3 regions of the Ruegeria sp. HKCCA0370 genome follow, and region 3 is predicted to be linked to each of the others. Evidence: riboswitches for the same ligand, from Rfam matches in the RefSeq annotation. Region 3 holds a riboswitch; each other region holds the start of a gene.
The links. Region 3 has a riboswitch for cobalamin ahead of GOW31_RS20275 (hypothetical protein). Riboswitches for the same ligand answer to the same signal wherever they lie in the genome.
Positions count from the first base shown of each region.

Region 1: it holds a riboswitch for cobalamin, as region 3 does, so the genes downstream of both, GOW31_RS12195 (DUF1636 domain-containing protein) here and GOW31_RS20275 (hypothetical protein) in region 3, are expected to answer to the same signal.
Region 2: it holds a riboswitch for cobalamin, as region 3 does, so the genes downstream of both, GOW31_RS18595 (aromatic ring-hydroxylating dioxygenase subunit alpha) here and GOW31_RS20275 (hypothetical protein) in region 3, are expected to answer to the same signal.

Region 1 covers NZ_WQEP01000005.1:66,156-69,427, forward strand. The annotation lists gene cobN (cobaltochelatase subunit CobN) at 1-21, opposite strand, end outside; gene cobW (cobalamin biosynthesis protein CobW) at 27-1,082, opposite strand; gene GOW31_RS12195 (DUF1636 domain-containing protein) at 1,084-1,455, opposite strand; cobalamin riboswitch at 1,547-1,754, opposite strand; gene GOW31_RS12200 (SLC13 family permease) at 1,982-3,272, opposite strand, start outside.
Region 2 covers NZ_WQEP01000010.1:151,664-154,935, reverse strand. The annotation lists gene GOW31_RS18600 (hybrid-cluster NAD(P)-dependent oxidoreductase) at 1-616, opposite strand, end outside; gene GOW31_RS18595 (aromatic ring-hydroxylating dioxygenase subunit alpha) at 622-1,875, opposite strand; cobalamin riboswitch at 1,957-2,161, opposite strand; gene GOW31_RS18590 (hypothetical protein) at 2,216-2,425, shown strand; gene GOW31_RS18585 (hypothetical protein) at 2,739-2,912, shown strand; gene GOW31_RS18580 (DUF3833 family protein) at 2,942-3,272, opposite strand, start outside.
Region 3 covers NZ_WQEP01000014.1:47,839-51,110, forward strand. The annotation lists gene rsgA (ribosome small subunit-dependent GTPase A) at 1-233, shown strand, start outside; gene GOW31_RS20270 (hypothetical protein) at 273-1,130, opposite strand; cobalamin riboswitch at 1,264-1,486, shown strand; gene GOW31_RS20275 (hypothetical protein) at 1,577-1,984, shown strand; gene GOW31_RS20280 (dual specificity protein phosphatase family protein) at 1,976-2,488, opposite strand; gene GOW31_RS20285 (DNA polymerase III subunit gamma/tau) at 2,659-3,272, shown strand, end outside.

The DNA.
Region 1 (3,272 bases), on a different contig from region 3:
TTCGCGGAAGACGACGTGCATGTGTCTTACTCGGCAGCCTCACGCACACCCACGAGGATTTCGCGGATTTCCGCCTCTTTGATATCGTCATGCTCGGCGATGACGACCAGACGCGAACGACGGTCTTCACCGGGTTCCCACGGGCGGTCATACTGGTGACGCACGCGGGCACCTACCGCCTGAACCAGCAGGCGCATGGGTTTGCCCTGAACGGCGGCATACCCTTTGACGCGCAGGATGTTCAGTTCATTGGCGAGGCGTTCGATATTGGCGACCAGTTGGGCCGGATCGGTCTGCTCGGGCAGCTCGACGATGATGCTTTCGAAATCGTCATGCTCGTGATCGTGATGGCCGTCGTGATGCGAGGGGCGGGCGTCCATGTCATCCTCGGCGGCGGCTTCCAGACCCAGCACAACGCGCACGTCCACGGCACCTTCGGCCACTTCGACGACGGGCAGGGGGCGCGGCGCCTCGGCGGCGATGATCTCGCGCGCTTTGGCCACGCCTTCGGGGCCGGCGAGGTCGGGCTTGGTCAGCAGGATGATGTCGGCGCACGAGATCTGATCCTCGAACACCTCGGACAGGGGCGTTTCGTGGTCGATCGAGTCATCGGCCATGCGCTGGGCGTCCACCGCTTCGACATTGGGCGCGAAACGGCCTGCGGCCACAGCCTCGGCATCGGCCAAGGCGATCACGCCGTCGACGGTGATCTTCGAGCGGATGTCAGGCCAGTCGAATGCCTTGAGCAGCGGTTTCGGCAGGGCCAGACCGCTGGTTTCGATCAGGATGTGATCCGGGCGCGGCTCCAACGCCATCAGGGCCTCGATGGTAGGAATGAAATCATCTGCCACGGTGCAGCAGATGCAGCCATTGGCCAGTTCCATGATGTTTTCCGCCGGGCAATCAGGAATGGCACAGGATTTCAGGATGTCGCCATCGACGCCCACATCGCCGAACTCGTTGACCACGACAGCAAGGCGCTTGCCCTGTGGGTTCTGCATCAGGTGACGCACCAAAGTGGTCTTGCCCGAGCCCAGAAAGCCGGTGATCACTGTGACGGGGAGTTTTTCGAGGTTCGACATGTCAGGCTCCAATCGGGGGAATGCGCGAGGCACAGTTCTTGCGAAAGTGTTCGGGGCGTTCGCGCCATTTCACCAAACCATCTTCCGTGGCCAGATACTTGGTCGCGCCGTCGACGATGACGTCGACATGATCTGTTTCGTTCAGGTTTTCATACACGAATGTCCAGCGGCCCGGCCCGCGCAACACGATCGAACAGCCTTGATCGCAGTTTGACAGGCATTCAACGGCTTTCAGGGTGACACCGTCGGGCAGGTCTGCCTGTTCCAGGGCCTTGTGCAACAAAGCGCCCGGGCGTTGCGCATCATCTTCGACAGGCAGGCCGCGACGGCAGGTAGTACAGACCAGCAACTCGACTGGTGCGGTCTCGGTCATGTCTCTCATCCCCCCAAATCCTCTTCGCGGGGGACGGGGTTTCATGCGGGCCACAAGTGGTCATGGACCCGACACCGGAACACCCCGCCCGGTTTCAACTTCGGTTGTTGGCAGGTCTCCCGGCTTGCGGATGCCAGAGGCGGGCCTCTGTCGGATGTCCCGCCTTCCCGGCTTTCGGGCCAGTGGCATTGGGCATCCTCTCCGTTCACGGTCGCGGGGGCGGCTGCGTTTGGCGGCAAGACCGTTGACGCATTCCCTTTTCATCGGCTCTCACCGACACCAACGAAAGGGACATGCGGCACCGCTGGCCTGCTTGTCAAGCGAGTCGCGTGCAACAATGATGCAGAGGCATGGAAAGCGACCTGTGGGCGTCGATGGGCGGCATGGTGTGCCGGGACCCAGCCTGAGGTGGGCCCGGCGACGAACGGTATTTCAGCAAGGGGCGTAGACTATGGTGAACGGGTGCCTCGGCTGAACCTGTCCAGATGATGGGAAAAGACCACCGAACACCCTGGATCCTCTTGCGCTAATAGATGACGTTTATCATGAGCAGCGAGACGACCAGAAACAGCGCCGTCATTATTCCGCCGGAGCGGACGAAATCCATCACCTTGTATCCGGCCGGACCCATGATCAACGCGTTTACCTGATGGGTTGGGATGATGAAGCTGTTCGAGGTCGATATGGCGACCGTCAGGGCAAAGACGGCCGGGTTTCCACCCGCCGCCACCGCAATCGATACCGCCAGAGGCACCAGCAGAACCGTGGCCCCCACATTGGACATGACCAAAGAAAAGGCCGTCGCCAGAATGGCGATGCCGGTTTGCAGCGACCAGAGCGGCCAGCCGTCCAGAATTATCATGATCTGCTGCGCGATCCACGCGGCCGTGCCTGTGTTCTGCACGGCTTGTCCCAAAGGTATGAGGCAGGCGAGCAGGAATACGGTGTTCCATCCGACCGCGCGGTACGCCTCGTCCACGCTGAGCACACGGGTCAGCATCATGCCCACCGCGCCGGTAAGAAGACAGAGTGAAAGCCGGACGTCCGTGAACAGGATCAACGATAGCGAAATGGCGAAGAATGCCAGGGCCCAGCCGACTTTTTGCGGCCTCAACTCGTCCTGAGGAAAGTCCGTCGTCACAACGACGAAATCCGGATCTCGTTTGATCCGCATCAGGTTGTCCCATCTGGTATGCGCCACAAGCATGTCGCCCGCCTGAAACTTTTCGAGCCCGATCTGAGTGGATTCGTGATCCTCGGTCTCGACATGGCTCAGCGTCTCTTCGCCGCGGTGAATGGCCAGCAGCGACATCCCGTAGGTCTTGCGAAACAAAAGCTCGCGGGGGCATTTGCCGATCAGCTTGCTGTCGGGCGTGATGACCACCTCGGCCACGCCTGCATTGGTTGGGGCGAACTCTTCGACGAAAATGTCCAAATCCGGAAGAACGGTCAGCCCGTATTTCTCGGCGAACTTCTCGACCTCCCAACGGCGGCCGACGATGGCCAGCCGACACGGCGCTGCTATTTCCGCTGTCAAAACCTGAACCATCGAGGTTTTGCCGCGATAGAAGGTGGAAATGATGTACAGGTGGTTTTCGTGGTTGATGTCGGCCAGAATCTCGCCGACCAAAGGGCTGTCCTCGGGCACCACGACTTCGAACACATCGGCTTTGAGGCCATAGACCCTTTGCAGGTACTCCTGTGTCCCTTGTCCGGTACCCGTATTGTCAGGCCCTTCAGCCTCGGGCAAAACCCAACGTCCCAACAGCAGAAAGTAACCAATTCCCGTCAGGATCAGAACCGCACCGATCGGCGTG
Region 2 (3,272 bases), on a different contig from region 3:
GGTTGAACTGACCCTGATATCCCGTCCATGGGCGGTAGCGGTCCGGCTCTTCCACCACGAATTTCAGGTCCAAACCATCCGTGCGGCTGGCCATCTGTTCCAAGCGCTGGCGGAAGATGATCTCGGATGGCCTTTTGGCGCAGTTGATGAAGACAACGTCCAGATCGCGGCCTTCGTCCCACATGCAGGTGGTCATCGACATCATCGGAGTGATGCCCGAGCCAGCCGAGATAAACAGGAACTTGCGTGCATCGCTCAATGCGTTGGTGAACAGGCCCGCAGGCCCAATGGCCTTGAGCCGCATGCCGGGTTGAAGATTGTCCAGCATCCAGCGCGTGCCGATACTGTCGGGTTGCGCTTTGGCGGTGATGGTGATCGACCGCGGCCGCGATGGCGACGATGAGATCGTGTAGGTGCGATGCACAACGCCTCCGGGCTGGCCGGGCGCCGGAATCTCGAGCGTCAGGAACTGACCGGGGTGATAGGCGAACTGCGCCCCCGAGGGGGCACGGAACGAAAAGCTGGCAGTGTTCGGCATCTCGGGCACGACCGAGACACATTCCAGCATCTCTCCATCCTGCCAGACGGCTGATGAAAGCGTGTTCAGGTCTTTCATCAGACTTACTCCGCCGCAATGGAGTCAGGGGCCAGGCGGGCCGACACTGTGTTGCAATACCAATCCACGAATTGCAGCACGCCGGATTCCTGAATGGCTGAATATGGGCCGGGCACATAGGCCGGGCTGTTGATGCCCTGCTGGTTGTCCTCGACCACCTGTCGATCTTCGTCATTCGTGGCGACCCAGACTTCGGTCAGGCGTTTCACGTCATAGTCAACGCCTTCAACCGCATCCTTGTTGACAAGCCATTTGGTCGTGACCTCGGTCTCTGTCGGGCTGATCGGCGTGACGCGGAAAACAATCGAGTGGTCGGCAAGAAAGTGGTTCCACGTGGTCGGATAGTGGAACTTCAAAAGCGATCCCGCATCCGCAAAGGGCGACCGGCCCAACCAGCGGCGCACGGCGGATTTCCCGTCCATCGTATAGCTCTCGGCGCCTTCTTTCAGCGGCATCCGCGCCAGACGGTATTGGCCGTCCTCGTGCAGGTAGAACTGCGATGGCATACCCGCTGCCTGGCACCTGTCGAAATGGGCTTGCATATAGGCTGGGGTTTCACCGCCTTCGATCCCCGTCACGCCCGGATCATCAGGGAAGGTCCGGCACAGCGCAGGGTGGTTGCCGCCGCAGTGATAGCACTCGCGATTGTTTTCCCAGACCAGTTTCCAGTTGCCGTTCTCGATGATCGTGCTTTCGAAGGCGACCTTGGCATTCGCAAGATCATGCGGCTCAAGATACGGGCGCGCGATATTGGCGAACGTGTCAAAATCCGGGGCGACATCCGCCAGACAGATGTAAACCAACCCGGCCAGCTCGCGGCAATGAACTGTCTTCAAACCATGCTGTCTGGGATCAAACTCCGGCCCCATGTCGCGGGCCCACAGCAATGAGCCGTCAAGTTCGTAGGTCCATTGGTGATACGGGCAAACCAGCTTCGGCGCGTTGCCTTTTGCCGCCTTGCATATGATCGAGCCGCGATGGCGGCAGGTGTTGTGAAACGCCCGGATCTGGTTGTCGGCGCCGCGCACGATGATCACGCGATAGGCACCCACGTTGAATGTTACATAGTCGCCGGCTTTCACCAGTTCGCAGGCAGGAATGGCAAAGAGCCATTCGCGAAAGTGGATGGTTTCCAGGTCGGTCTGAAAGATCTCGGGGTCGGTGTAAAAGGCCCGTTCCAGAGCATAGCCCGGGATTCGACGCGCCAACAGGTTTTGGACATTGTTCACTTCTGGCTCTCCTGCCGCGCCCCGCGGCATTGCTTGGGCAGATGACAGGGAGGAACCGTCCGGAGGCGCGCGAGGACCACGTCCGAAACCCGTGCCCCCACCGCCACCCGCGGTTTGACATATCTGCAAGGCTGGTTTCCGGACTTGAAAGGGGCTTGCACCCGGTTGCGACACCTTCCCGGGATCCTCGTCCCAGTGGTTGATTGTCGAACCTGACCTTCCTTACCGTTGCGGGGGCAGTGCCGGAATTCCACCGGCTTCCCAATTCTCCGCTGTCTGAGAATCAAGCAGCGGCACCTCACGATGGCAGCCTACTTTTTACCCGCTTGGGCGCTGAAATGCTTGCGACATTTCCGGTTTCAAAACAGACATGGAAATTTTCCGGCAGAGTGGACGGCGCCGGGATCACGGTCCTTGGCACAGGGGCGTGGCAGGCCCGCCAGCACGGCGTTTTGCAGGGGCCAATGGCCTTGCGATGGATGCGGCCACGTCTGACATCGGCGCCGTCAAATTGTCCCCCAACCGCGACGGCGAAGGCCCGGCTGCTCTGATCAGAAACGAAACCTTGCGCGTCGCCTGACCTTGGCTGGGAAAGAGAGTGTCAGGCCAAAGGAAAGCGGTTTGCAGCAATGCCCGTTTGGGTGACGTTGATCCGTGCGGGATGGTGCTGGCTTGCCATGAGGCAGGTAAAGACGGCGAATATCCGTCATGCGAGAGTTGCCAGCCCATCCTGTCAACGGATGGTAGAAAACTCGTTTTGTCCATAAAAAATTGTCTTTTTTCGGAAAAACCATTACGTTTTCCGACAATGGTGGAAAACACCGGAGGCAGTAAGAGAGCAGATGCCAAAACCGAAAACAGGTGTTTTGCGGACAAGGGTTCCTGCGCGCCTCATGGGAAAACGGGATGGTCTGTTTTTCCTCTGGGGGCAGATAGAACGCGCGCGTTTGAAAATCGAATGCGGCGAACGCGCCGAGGGCGCAGCCTCGGACGGGCCAAGGGCGAACACGGCCGGAGAGGTCAAGGGATCGACGACCGCATTGGTGGACGAGTTTATTTTCTACTGACTGTTGTGATGAAACCGGGCCTGGCGGCCCTATTTCTTCTCGAAGAACAGGATGACTTCACCCAGACGGACGCCATAGCGTGAGACATACGCGCGGTTCAGCAGACGGTCGTCATCCAGCAGCCACATCCAGTCGTCGAACTTGACACGCATGGTCCCGTCCTTGATCGGCAGGTCGATCTTGTATTTCCAGTTGAACGTATCCCCGCGTTCAATCCCGCTGGCGGTGCCCAGTACGCCAGGCGCCGTACCGGTCCATGTATCCTCTCCGGTTTTGGTCAATGTCCAGATACGTTGTTCCGTCGCGCCATCATCGTAGACGAAGTCTTCGACCAGAGTCAGGGTTTCGCCGTCCCATGTC
Region 3 (3,272 bases):
TGAGCCGGGACTGCCGTTTTTCGGATTGCCAGCACAGCTCCGAGCCCGGATGTGCCGTGCAAAAGGCAATAAGCCACGGCACGCTTGATCCGGCTCGATTGGACCGATGGCGCAAGCTTCGGCGCGAAGATCAGCGCAATTCTGAAACCGTCGCGCAGTCCCGGGCGCGGGACAAAGCGTTCGGCAAGATGGTCCGTGGCGTCATGAAGGAAAAGAAACTTCGCAACCGGTGATGGCGGGTCGGGGCCTGGCCCGTTCTGCGCCGCGTCTGATCAAGCGATCAGTCGCGGCCAAACCGCTGCATTGCGCCGGGCAAATGCTCCGATATGACCAACCTCGGACAACCCGAAATCGGCAGGGCTCAGCAGGTGGCGGTTGGCATCGGGGCCGTAAAGATCCGCAAGCCGCCAAACCGCGTCCGGCGGCACCATCTGGTCGTCCTCGAAGGTGAACAAATCCACGGGCGTTCCAGAATCCTTCCACTGCGCCGCAGGTAACTCATGCCCGATTTCAGGCACATAGTTCAAAGGCGCCGTACACCATTTGCGCCACTGCCAATAGACCGATGCCGGCAGATCCGAGCCGAACCCGATCGCCTTTCCGGGAAGGTAGCCAAGGGCTCGGGCCAAAAGCGGGGCATGACCATACCAGAACAATCCTGCCAAACCACGATAGGGCCACGGGTGGTCGCTTACAGTTACCAGCCCCGAACACACACAGATCATCCGGTCAATCAGATCGATATCCGGCTGCACAGGCCCCAACATTGCGCCGATCGAATGGCCGATGGTCCAATGCTGCGAATCGGGAAACCGTCTGCGCATTTCCGCCCGTGCCGCGGGCATGTCGATCAAGGCCCAATCCGCCATGGTCGCACGCGAGTCTTTCAGGCGGCCAGTCAAGGAATGCCCGTAATCGCGATAGTCATAGGTCAGGCAGGCCATACCCTGCTCGGCAGCAAGCCATCGTGCGAAATGACGGTAATAATCGCGCGGCACACCCGTTGCACTGTTCAGCACGACGACGATTTCGGGCGAGGTCAGCGGGCTGTACAACCGAGCAGACAGTGTTTTCTGCCCGGACGGAAAGCGAAACTCTTCGGTCAATACCGTTTGCTCTGTGTCCAACATGATCTCTGGCTTTGCGCTTGGTAAATCCGGTTTCCGAACCTCAACGCCCTCGACACTATGCATGAACCAACATCGTATCCAGCATGACCAAGCGTCCGGCCAAAAGATCGGCTTGACTCGATGCGTGCTCAAACGCTAGCGGTTGTGTGATGGTTTCCGGCCTCCACAAGGGGTCGGGATGAAAAGGGAACACGGTGCGGTAATGTCTGGTCATGCAGGCAACAACCAAATCCGCGACTGCCCCCGCAACTGTAAGCGGTAAGCGATGCCGAAACACCACTGGCCCCGAAGGCTGGGAAGGTCGGCAAAGCGATGACCCGCAAGTCAGGAGACCTGCCATCGGAAACGAAACCGAAACTCGGGCGGGGTGTCCGGGCAGGTCCTGACGGCATCACGCTGTTCCACCTGTCCCCAATATCCTGTCCACCAAGCGCGGAGGGCGCAGGATGATCTGGAAGACAAAAACACATGAATTCAGTGCAACAGTATGTCAGCGGACGGGCAAAACCTGTCCCGCTTTGGCGCGGCTGGCGCGCTCGATATCCGAAGCCATGGCCCAGGCGACCTCGGCCACAAGTGACGATTTCGAGATTGAGGGCAGCAGCGAGCTGTCACATTGCGCCGAAGGATGTCATGCAATTTTCCGCGCGCGATCAGACAGCATTCGTGTCTTTTGCGGAACGCAGCCCGAAACCGCAATTGAGCCGCTGAACGGCTATGCCGACCTGATCTTCGGAAACACGTTCAGTGCGATGCCATCCGGCGTCGTGAAGACCCCACCCTGCGCGATGATCGAAGTTTCCACGATCCGGCCTCGAAAACCTGCTTGCGCGCCCATGCAGATTTCAATCTGAATCCAGACTGACCTGTGCCTGGGCGCGCCGAGAGGCCCAGGCCAGTTGCGCATCCGTTTCGACGGCGCAAGGGCGCACCGCCCGCAATCGTTGCAGCGCCGTGTCCGCGCGTTCGCCGCATTCGACCATAAGCCGAAGGACAACCATACCTGACCTGCCACATCCCCCGCGGCAGTGTACCAATACGCGACCTCCGCCGGAAAGCGCGTGCCGGGCCGCGGCGCTGACGGACGGCCACGCGTCATCAATCGCTTTTGTCGGCGCTCCGAAATCTTCGATCGGCAGGTGAACCCATCGGCTGGCGCGGCTTTGAATATCGCTGCCAAATTCCTGCGCCCCGTCCTGAAGCATTTCGACATCCGTCGTCATCGAAACAACAAGCCCCGGCTGCCAGGCTGCGATCATATCCAGATCGCTGGAGTAATCTCCGCCGCGTCCGGGCATCGAGGTCAGCGCCAGCGTTCCGCCACCGACTTGCAGGGCGTAGATCACCAACTGCGACATGAATCCTGTCCTCCCCAAAGAACTCTTTACAAAATGAGCCATTAAATCCGCTGATGCAGTTTAGTGCGAAAGCGACTCGTTTCTAAATCAAAAATCATCGCGCCCCGCTGTGGACGCGGGCAACGGTGGCCACTACGCTGTGCCCAAGCACCGAATCCCAACGAGAAGACATGACAGACAGCTCCAACCCCGCCTATCAGGTTCTCGCCCGCAAATATCGCCCGGAAACCTTTGCCGATCTGGTGGGTCAGGATGCCATGGTGCGCACCCTGAAAAACGCGTTCGCGGCCGACCGGATCGCGCAGGCCTTCATCATGACCGGTATTCGCGGCACCGGCAAAACCACGACCGCAAGGATCATCGCCAAGGGGATGAACTGCATCGGACCCGACGGAACCGGTGGCCCCACGACCGAACCCTGCGGTCAGTGCGAACATTGTGTCGCCATCATGGAAGGCCGCCATGTCGACGTGATGGAGATGGACGCCGCCAGCCGTACGGGCGTCAACGACATCCGCGAGATCATTGACAGTGTCCGCTATCGCGCCGCCAGCGCGCGTTACAAGATTTATATCATCGACGAGGTTCATATGCTCTCGACCAGCGCGTTCAACGCGCTGCTCAAGACGTTGGAAGAACCGCCCGCGCATGTGAAGTTCATCTTCGCAACCACTGAAATCCGCAAAGTCCCTGTCACCGTGCTGTCCCGCTGCCAGCGTTTCGACCTGCGCCGGATCGAACCCGAAGACATGATTGGCCTGCTGCGCAAGATCGCCGAAGCGGA